One region of the Rhodococcus sp. MT28 genome, then DNA from elsewhere that is predicted to be linked to it. Evidence: riboswitches for the same ligand, from Rfam matches in the RefSeq annotation. Region 1 holds a riboswitch; each other region holds the start of a gene.
What was found. A riboswitch is a leader RNA that binds a small molecule or an ion and turns the genes downstream of it on or off. The one in region 1 is predicted to bind thiamine pyrophosphate.

Region 1 (3,301 bases):
ATGCCGCCGAGAAATGATTCAGGGCATCTTCGCGAGCATATAAGCATCACCTACACCTGGAGCAGTTTGAAACGGTTAGTGTGGGACAACGGCGAGAGCAGGCGGAGCGAGGTAGTCGATGCGTGGTGACGGTGACGGTTGGTCCATCGGATCGGACGGTACTCGGCATTGGGGTAAACACGGAGCTGCAGGACTGCTTCTTCGTGCCCCCGATTCGGACGGATCACCCATGGTCTTGCTGCAGCATCGTGCGGCGTGGAGCCATCAGGGCGGAACGTGGGCACTGCCCGGCGGTGCGCGGGACTCACACGAGAGCACGACGCACGCTGCCGTCCGGGAAGCACACGAAGAAGCAGGTATCGCCGAGGACGCCGTCCGTGTCCGCGGGGAAGTAGTGACGATGCGCGCCGAGAGCGGGTGGACTTACACCACCGTCGTGGCTGACGCGGCGCATCCACTGTCGACGGTTGCCAATGGTGAGAGCACCGAGTTGCGGTGGGTACGCGAAGCCGACGTCGACTCACTGCCGCTGCATCCGGGCTTCGGTTCCTCATGGCCCGACCTCCGGACCGAGCCTGTTGTGGCCGTGGACGGCGATCCGCACACCGTCGTGCTCGAGGACGGCGGATTCGGATGGTTGTCGGGTAGTTCCCACCAAGGCAGTGAGCAGTCAGGCAGTGACCAGAACCTGTCCGAGGCGTCGAGTACGCAGTCGTAGCACTCGAGTCTTCACAGTTCATACACAGCAGAAGGGCCGGACTCCGCGGGAGTCCGGCCCTTCGGTGTTTCGGTCGTCGACCGAAACGAGGCTCAGCTGAGCGAGTTCAGCGCCGTGATGAAGCTGACCGCGGTGATACCGAGCTTGAGCAGCTCGCTGATCTTGCCGAGGTTCAGGTCTTCGAGCGATTCGGTGCTGAGCGAGCCGGTGTCGAGGGATCCCATTTAGTGCTCCTAGGTTCAGTTAGTAACTGGAGGTAAACTACAACAAACCGAATGGGATGTGACACGCAATCGAAGCAACTGTGAGCAAGATCACTTAATCCGACTTTTCGGACATCCAATCGCACCTAGGAACTGGGAGTTTGTTGTCTGATCGGACAACTTCCGTTCATAATTCGAGTCAGGCGTGCTGACCCGTAACTGTGCGGAAATCGCCCGGCAAACACTTGACGAACGCCAGTTACCGGCTTTCAGCGCCCAGCGACGGCTGCGGCGAGGCGTTGCGCGGCCGCCTGGGGATCCGATGCTTGCGTGATTGCACGCACGACGACGATGCGCGTGGCGCCGGCGTCGAGCAGCTCTGGCAGACGTTCCTCGTCGATGCCGCCGATCGCGAACCAGGGCCGCGGCGGTGCGGCGTCGGCGGTCGATCGAACCAGTTCCAAACCGGACGCACTTCGATTCGGTTTGGTCGGTGTCGCCCAGACCGGCCCGGTACAGAAGTAGTCGACGCCCTCTTCGATGGCGGCCAGACTCGCCTGCGCGCGACTGCTCGTCGAACGGCCGATGACTACGTCTTCACCGACAACGGTTCGCGCGTAGGGGACGGGAATGTCGTTCTGGCCGAGGTGGAGGATGTCGGCGCCGGAAGCCATCGCGAGATCCGCGCGATCGTTGACGGCCAACAATGCGCCGTGGCGTCGCGCTGCGGTCGCGAGAATGCCCAGCGCCACCAGTTCGTCCTTGGCCTCGAGCGGGCCGAACTCGCGCTCACCGGCAGAGCCTTTGTCACGCAATTGGATGATGTCGACTCCGCCGGACAATGCTGCCTCGGCGAACTGCGCGAGGTCGCCTTTCTCGCGGCGCGCGTCGGTGCACAGGTACAGCCGTGCTGCTGCCAGGCGCTCGCGCCGGTCGATGTCGTTACTGGGATGTGTGGGGTGCACGGAGCAAACGGTAGCCTCTAGGGAGCAAGGTTCGACACGGGAGTCCTGAAACGTCGTCGTCACTTTTTGTCGTGACTGCGAGGTTCGTAGGGCTGAGAGGGGATCGCGACCAGATCCCGACCGTCAGACCTGACCCGGATCATGCCGGCGCAGGAAGTGGAGGTGGAGTTTCGTGAGTACACACGCTCGTACGGTGTCGGTTGTCGGCGGCGGTGTCATCGGTCTCGCTATCGCGTGGCGAGCAGCCCGCGACGGGTGGGCCGTTCGGTTGTACGACCCGTCCATTGGATCAGGTGCTTCGTGGGTGGCGGGCGGAATGCTTGCCCCGCTTTCCGAAGGCTGGCCGGGTGAAGAAACCGCGTTGACAATCGGTGCAGCGTCCCTGGAACGGTGGCCGACGTTCGGCGAGGAGCTCGGAAAATTCGGGCAATCGGTCTTCACCGCGGACAGCTCGCTGACGGTTGCACTCGACGCTGCCGACGCGCAGGACCTGCAGACCATCGCCGAGTGGGTGAGCTCGCAGGGGCACGAACTCGAAGTTCTCGGTCGCGCGCGCATCCGTGAACTCGAACCGATGCTGGGCCGGGGCATCCGGTCGGGGTTGATGGCTGTCGGTGAGTCCGCCGTCGACAACAGACTTCTGCTGGCGGCGTTGCAGAAGGCCTGTGCGGAATCCGGCGTCGAATTGATCGCGCGGGCCGTCGACGACCTCGCCGAACTCGATACCGATCAGACAGTGCTCACCGCCGGTATCGCGTCACCCAAGCTGTGGCCCGGGCTACCGGTACGCCCGGTCAAGGGCGAAATCCTTCGCTTGCGCAGTAGGCCTGGAGTCACCCCGGCGCCCAGCCGCACCATCCGCGGAAGCGTCCACGGGCGGCCCGCCTACCTCGTCCCGCGCGGTGACGGAATCGTCGTCGGCGCAACACAATACGAGTCTGGTGAGGACACACAGGTCACGATGGCCGGAGTACGGGACCTGATCAACGACGCCGAGGCACTGATGCCGGCGATCGGCGAATACGAACTGTACGAGTGCGCGGCAGGTCTGCGTCCCATGACGCCGGACAACCTGCCGTTGATCGGGCGCGTGTCCGATCGTGTTGTCGTCTCCACCGGGCACGGCCGCAACGGAGTCCTGCTGACGCCCGTCACCGCCGATGCGACGGTCGCGTTGCTGAACGGCACATCTTTGGTCGAGGTAAAAGGAACCGAACCCGAGCGGTTCGCAGTAGCTAAGGAAAATTCATGAGTGAGCAGGTCCCGATCGGGATCACCGTCAACGGCGAAGATCTCGAGTTCGATCGAGCAGTCACGGTGACCGAACTTCTGACGCACCTCGAGTTGCCGAGCAAAGGCATCGCCGTCGCCGTCGACGGTGCGCTCTTTCCTCGCGGGCGTTGGGACGAATCCGT
Region 2 (3,301 bases), on a different contig from region 1:
ATCCGTTCTCGAAGAGGAATCCCGAATAACCCGACCAGGTTTCGAGATTCTGGGCGCCCACAACGCCGTTGACGTCTTTCATGTAGTCGGCGGCGAGCATCCGCTGACTCTCACGCACGAGGTCTTCGTCGGTGAAAGCTCCGGGGTTCGCGTCGATGAGATCCTGCGCGGCCTGGTCCGGGTTGTCGGCAGCAGTCTGATATCCGCGTTGAACGGCTTTGACGAACTTGCGTGCCTCGTCGGGATGGTCCTTCAACCACTGCTGGTTGCCGTTGATCACGATCGAATACGCATCGGGGAAGCCGTAATCGGTGTACTGGAAGTACCGCATCGGAGTTCCGTTTCGCTCCGCTTCGAGGCCTTCCCAAGCAAAGTAGGAGACGGTGAAGTCTGCCTGGCCCGAGTACACGGCTTCGTACGCGGAAGTTCCGAGCGTGACCGTCGTGAAGTTCCCGGTCCCGCCGTCGTTGCGGATGATCTGCTGCAGCGTTTCGACTTCGCCGGGATCACCGAACCCGGCGTACGTCTTCCCGTCGAGATCACGTGGGCGCGTGATGTCCGCACGATCCGCCTTCACGCCGATGCCGGTGGCGCGGTGCTGAAGTGGCGCGATGACGGACGTCGTGGCGGCGCCGGCTGCACGGGCGAACGTGGCCTGACTCTGTGTGCTGATGCCGAACTCCGCATTGCCGGCATCGACCAGGGTGTCGGGCGAGGTGTTGTTGTACGGCAGGATCGAGACGTCCAGGCCGGCGTCCTCGAAGTAGCCCTCTTGGAGTGCTACGTACAAACCGGTGTGGTTCGTGTTCGGTGTCCAGTCGAGTGCGAACCGAATGGTCCCGTCGGAAGAGCCGGTGTCAGAGGCGCATCCGGTCAGAACTGTGAACGCGGCTGCGATCGCGGCAGACGTGGCAAGCGTGCGGCGCAGCGCCGCAAACGACATCACGACGCCGGCCAAGGCTGCTGGTGGAGTGCGGAATCCCAGAACATCAGCTCATAGCGGCTGGCGATGCGGAATGCTTCACTCATCGCCTCACGCTCTGTCTCGGTGGCAGCTTCGGCCGCAGCATCGACCAGCACGCGGGCCTGCGCCACCGACTCGTGGAATTCGGGTGCGTCGTAGGTCGTGACCCACTGTGCGTACGGATGCGACGGATCGGCGTCGAGTACCTCGCGCGCTGAAGCGGCAAGATCGCGGCCGACCTCGGCGTAGATCCAGAAGCAGGGGAGTACTGCCGCTGCGGAGACCGGGTAAGGCGCAGTTGCTGCAGTCGCCGTCAGATACGAGACGTATCCCAGGCAGGCCTGCGAATGCTCGAGCCTTCCCGATCCCGCTGGAAGAATTCCACCGGTGAGAAGTCCGTCGTGAAGCGCAGATTCCACTGTCGCTGCCGTGGACGCGGAATTCGACCAGAAGCCCGCGGACTGCGGATCCGGGGCATGGGCCGCGACCAGGGACAACGCTTTCGAATACCCCTCGAGATAAAGCTTGTCTTGCTCGATGTACGTGCGGAACGCGTCGAGAGGCAATGTTCCGTCGCCGAGGCGGCGGAGGAACTCCAGTGAGTCGATCGACTCGCGGAGGGCCTTCGTCTCGGCCCAGAGTCGATCTGTGAACCGATCCGTCGACGGCGCTGTGGCCACCGAGTTTTCGGCAGAATTGTATGCAGGCTGCGTAGTAGCCATGACATCCCTTCGTCAGCATTACCTGATCAGGTTCCCGGGTGTGTTCTCAGCCCCGCCCATGCGGAGCACCCCGTGTCAGAACTAGGCGACCTTAACACCGAGGGGTTGTGTACTCGGCGCACACCCGTCCGAGATTGGTAGGTTTGGTCTTGATTGCCACACGCGCGGGTCGGGAGGGGATTCAGACATGGAGACCGACGTTCGACCAAATCTCGGCGAGGACGGAACTCTGGTGATCCGGGCGCGAGGCGGAGAAGCCCGCGGGTATCCGGATGGCGGTGTATTCGCGTGGAAGGGCATGCCCTACGCAGCGGCGCCGGTGGGTGAGCGGAGGTTCCGAGCGCCACAACCCGCACAGCCGTGGGACGGGGTGCGCGACTGTCGTGAGTTCGGGCCGATCGCGCCGCAAGGCCAGAGTCCGGCGGTTCCGATCGATCGGGCCTTCAAAATCGACGAGGACTGCCTGTCGATCAACGTCTGGGCCCCGCGACCCGACGGCACGCCGCGACCGGTGATGGTGTGGATTCACGGCGGCGCCTACTGCCTCGGATCCGCCGCCCAAACGATCTACGACGGCCGTCATCTGGCTGAAACCGGTGACGTCGTTCTCGTCTCCTTCAACTATCGCGTCGGCGCACTCGGATTCCTGGACCTGTCTGCATTCTCCACCGCGGATACTGTTTTCGAATCGAACTGTGGTCTGCGAGACCAGATTGCGGCACTCGAATGGGTTCGAGACAACATCGACGCCTTCGGTGGTGACCCGAGTGCGGTGACCGTGTTCGGTGAGTCCTCCGGCGCAGGATCCATCACGACGCTCATGACCTGTCCGAGCGCCGAAGGTCTGTTCCATCGTGCGATTGCCCAGAGTCCGCCCGCGACCTCCGTCTACGGGGCCGAGCGCGCCAAGACCGTGGCGGAGCGGTTTCTCGAACTGCTCTCGATCGACCCCGAAGACGCAGGCGATCTGCTGACCACGGATCTGGAACTGCTCGTCAAGGCAAGCGATGATTTGGTCAACGAAATTCCGACCCGGATTCCGGGAACTTTGGCGATGGCACCCGTTGTCGATCGCGATCTGGTGCCGCACTACCCGGTTGCGGCTTTCCAGAAGGGTTACGCGCACCGAATCCCACTGATCATCGGTTCCAACAAGGACGAGGCGTCGATCTTCAAGTTCATGAAGTCTCCGCTGATGCCGGTGAGTGCGCAGTCCGTCGAGGCAATGCTCCAATTACTGGCCGACGATCACCCCGACATCTCCGCGACCAAACTTGCCGAGATCATGTCGGCTTACCCTGACCATGCGAAACCGAGTGGCGCGCTGGCACTGTCACGGGACGCGGCGTTTCGCATGCCGACCCTCTGGATCGCAGACGCGCACTGCAGGCATTCCCCTACATGGGTCTACCGCTTCGATCACGCGACGCCGATGCTCAAGGCGGCGCGGATCGGCGCGGGCCACGCGACCGAATTACCTTATGTATTCGGCAATTTCGGAACCCTGAACGTCGACCCCACGTTCTGGCTCGGCGGACGGAAGGCTGCGATGGAGGTGGCCGGCCGTATCCAACGGCGATGGTTGGCCTTCGCCAGGCATGCCGTGCCGGCGGCC
Region 3 (3,301 bases), on a different contig from region 1:
CTGTCCGGTGAACAACGAGAGTTGGCGTATCGACTGTTCGGTGGGCAGCAGGAGATCGAGTTCGGCCTTCTTCGCCCTGGCCTCGGCGACGGTGCTGCCGACGTAGGTGACCAGTCCCGGCATCACGGCGACCGAACTCGAATCCCGGCCGGCTCGCTCGATTCTCGATTTCACGTCCGCGTAGTAGGCCTGTGCGCTGGGTAAGTCGTAGGCAACCGAATAGATTGCCTCGGCGCGACGCGCCGCCAGATCGCGACCCTGCTCGGACGCCCCGGCCTGAAACAAAACCGGTCTGCCCTGCGGGGATCGAGGAACCGTCAACGGGCCGTCGACACGAAAATGCTTGCCGTCGTGATCGATGCGAGAAATCTTGCCTGCGTCGGCAAAACGTCCCGCCCGGTCGAGGATCAGCGCGTCTTCCGACCACGAATCCCACAATGCGAGGGCCACTTCGACAAATTCGTCGGCTCGTTCATATCGGGAGGCGTGATCGGGCATCGCCTCGAGTCCGTGGTTGCGCGCCTCCTGGTCGAACATCGAGGTCACGACGTTCCAGCCGGCCCGTCCGCCGCTGATGTGGTCGAGCGAGGCCAACAGTCGTGCCGCGTGGAATGGCGTGTAGAAAGTGGTGGAAATGGTGGTCACCAGGCCGATGTCCGCTGTCGCTCGCGCCATGGCAGTCAATGCGGTGATCGGCTCGAGAAACCACGACGCACCCGACTCGGGTTCGCGAACACTGTGACCGTCAGCGAAGAAGACGGCGTCCAGCTTGCCGCGTTCGGCGATCTGGGCGAGCGACTCGTAATACGTGATGCCGCCGAGACTTTCGACCGGTGAGTCGCGATGACGCCATGCCGCACTGTGATGTCCGCAACCGAGCAGGAACGCACCTATCCGCAGCTGTGCGCCCATCAGTTCTTGACGAGTCCGCCGTCGACAACCAGGTTCTGGCCGGTCACGGCCCGTGACCATGGTGAGGCGAAAAAGAGTGCAGCGTCGGCAAATTCGTCCGGCGTGGTGACTCGGCGCAGGGGAGTGCTTGCCGCGATCATGTCGAACACGGCTTCCGGTGTTGCGGCGCTCGCATCGGTGGTGCGGAGCAAGCCGCCCGAGACCATGTTGACTGTGATCCCGTCCGGACCGAGGTCGGCGGACAGCGTCCGTGTCAGTGCCAACAGTGCGGCCTTGGCAGCGGTGTAGTCGTGGTACGGAACTACCGGATTCTGGACCAGATTGGTTCCGACAGTGATGATTCGGCCGAAGCCGAGTTCGCGCATGCCTGGTAGCGCTGCCTGGGTGGTATTGAGTGTTCCGGCAACAGCTCCGCGTAGTTGAGAGTCGAAGTCGGCCCAGGTGATCGTGTCCGCGTTCGGCCGGGCATCGCCGTTGAACGAGAAGTCGACCAGTGCATTGTCGACCACGGTCGAGATCGGTGCGTCGAATCTCTCGCGTGCAGCGGAGAACAACTGGTCGACGGAACTGCGGTCCGTCACGTCCGCCTGGACTGCGAAGGCTCGATCCTCACCCAGTTCGGTGACCAGGGTCTCGGCGGTGTCACGGCTCTTGTTGTAGTTCACGATCACCCGGGCCCCCGAGCGGGAGAATGCTCGGCTCAGTGCGGCGCCGAGCCCGCGGGCGCCACCGGTGATCAGAACGATCTGCTCGTCCAGGTTCAATGCGCGCTGAAATTGCTGTTCGGTCATGTCGACATCCCTCCGCCAGTGCTAACTGGTCAGGTTCATCGGGTCTGATCTCAGCCGACTTTTTCGGCACCCCGTGTCACCGACCATCAGACCACGAGCGGTGAATCGTCCTGAACGCCGGGTGCGTTGTAACGGCCGGCGCGATGAGTTTTCGATCGCTCGGGAGTCGTAATTGCAAGCGAAGTGGCAACCGGCCGCTCGCCTTCGCCCCAGGAGATTCCGATGACCACCCAGCCCGTCCACAACGAAACTGTTTCCGGTAACGCCACGACGACGACACCTTCGGCCACGGCTCGCAAGCTCGGATACGTCCTGAGTGGGCTGTTCGTCGTTTTCATGCTCTTCGACGGCATCATCCACATTCTCAACCTTCAGACAGTCAAGGATGCGTCGGCTGAACTTGGGTTGCCGGACTCGCTGGCATTGACGGCTGGGGTGGTGCAACTGATCTGCCTTGCGCTGTACGTGATTCCGCGAACGTCGATACTCGGCGCGATTCTGCTCACCGGTTACCTGGGGGGAGCGGTGTTGACCAACCTTCGAGCTGAACAGCCTCTGCTGAGCACGACCCTGTTTGCCGTCTACACCGGAATCGTCATGTGGGCGGGACTGTATCTCCGGGACGAGAAGGTTCGCGAGATCATCCCGCTGCGTCGGGCCTGAAATAGGCCCCCGAGGGGGTTGCGTGGGACGCGGTGTCCCATTATGTTTGACCTCATTCAAGTCCGTCGACTGCAATCGACGGACTGGCCGTGAGGAGACACCGATGGCTCGGTCAGCGTCGATCGAAGTGGAAAAGCCGTACCACCAGGTACTGCAGACTTTGTCCGAGGGCTCAGTTGCCCGCAGTTTCGATCCCTATCTCGACATCGACTGGGATTCACCAGAGTTCGCGATCGATCCGCATGATCCGAGATGGGTGCTCTCGTCCGTGTCGGACCCCCTCGGGGCGACGCAGTGGTACCAGGATCAGTCGTTGGAGCGTCGAATCGCCATGGGAATGTGGCGTCAGGCGAACGTGACCAAGGTGGGTTCGGCCTTCGAGAGCATCTTGATCCGGGGAATGCTGCAATACATCATGGCGCTACCCAACCAGTCGCCTGAGTTCCGGTACTGCCTGCACGAGATGACCGAAGAGTGCAATCATATCCAGATGTTCCAGGAACTCGTCAATCGCATGGACATCGACGTGCCGGGTATGCGTCCGATGTTCCGGCGACTGTCGCCGATCATCGGAGTGCTGGGAGCAAAGTTCCCGGTCATCTTCTTCATCGGCATTCTGGCTGGTGAAGAACCGATCGACCACTTCCAGAAGGATCTCATCCGTGAGGGTAAGGACACGCCGCCGGCGATGCTCCGCACCATGGAGATCCACATCGCCGAAGAAGCGAGACACATCTCGTTTGCTCACGAGTTCCTGCGCAATCACGTCCCCAGACTCAGTCGTACGAGTCGAGCCATCACATCGGTCGCCTTCCCCGGCGCGATGCGTTGGCTTGCGGGTGAAATCATGTCACCGCCAAAGGAATTCGCCGAAGAATTCGGAATCCCGGACGAGGTGATGAAGAGCGCCTTCTGGGGGAGCCCGCATTCACGCC

Region 2: linked by a shared signal. The riboswitch ahead of AC1Q6C_RS28040 (TenA family protein) and the one ahead of thiO (glycine oxidase ThiO) in region 1 are both predicted to bind thiamine pyrophosphate.
Region 3: linked by a shared signal. The riboswitch ahead of AC1Q6C_RS25095 (3-oxoacyl-ACP reductase) and the one ahead of thiO (glycine oxidase ThiO) in region 1 are both predicted to bind thiamine pyrophosphate.

The regions. Positions count from the first base shown of each region.
Region 1 is NZ_JBXAFD010000004.1:379,831-383,131, reverse strand. Features, by position in the region: gene AC1Q6C_RS18215 (NUDIX hydrolase) at 119-718, shown strand; gene AC1Q6C_RS18210 (hypothetical protein) at 811-942, opposite strand; gene thiE (thiamine phosphate synthase) at 1,191-1,886, opposite strand; TPP riboswitch at 1,913-2,059, shown strand; gene thiO (glycine oxidase ThiO) at 2,059-3,138, shown strand; gene thiS (sulfur carrier protein ThiS) at 3,135-3,301, shown strand, end outside.
Region 2 is NZ_JBXAFD010000010.1:28,197-31,497, reverse strand. Features, by position in the region: gene AC1Q6C_RS28045 (ABC transporter substrate-binding protein) at 1-943, opposite strand, end outside; gene AC1Q6C_RS28040 (TenA family protein) at 943-1,686, opposite strand; TPP riboswitch at 1,674-1,769, opposite strand; gene AC1Q6C_RS28035 (carboxylesterase/lipase family protein) at 1,874-3,301, shown strand, end outside.
Region 3 is NZ_JBXAFD010000007.1:34,887-38,187, reverse strand. Features, by position in the region: gene AC1Q6C_RS25100 (LLM class flavin-dependent oxidoreductase) at 1-912, opposite strand, end outside; gene AC1Q6C_RS25095 (3-oxoacyl-ACP reductase) at 912-1,676, opposite strand; TPP riboswitch at 1,694-1,787, opposite strand; gene AC1Q6C_RS25090 (DoxX family protein) at 1,926-2,366, shown strand; gene AC1Q6C_RS25085 (AurF N-oxygenase family protein) at 2,470-3,301, shown strand, end outside.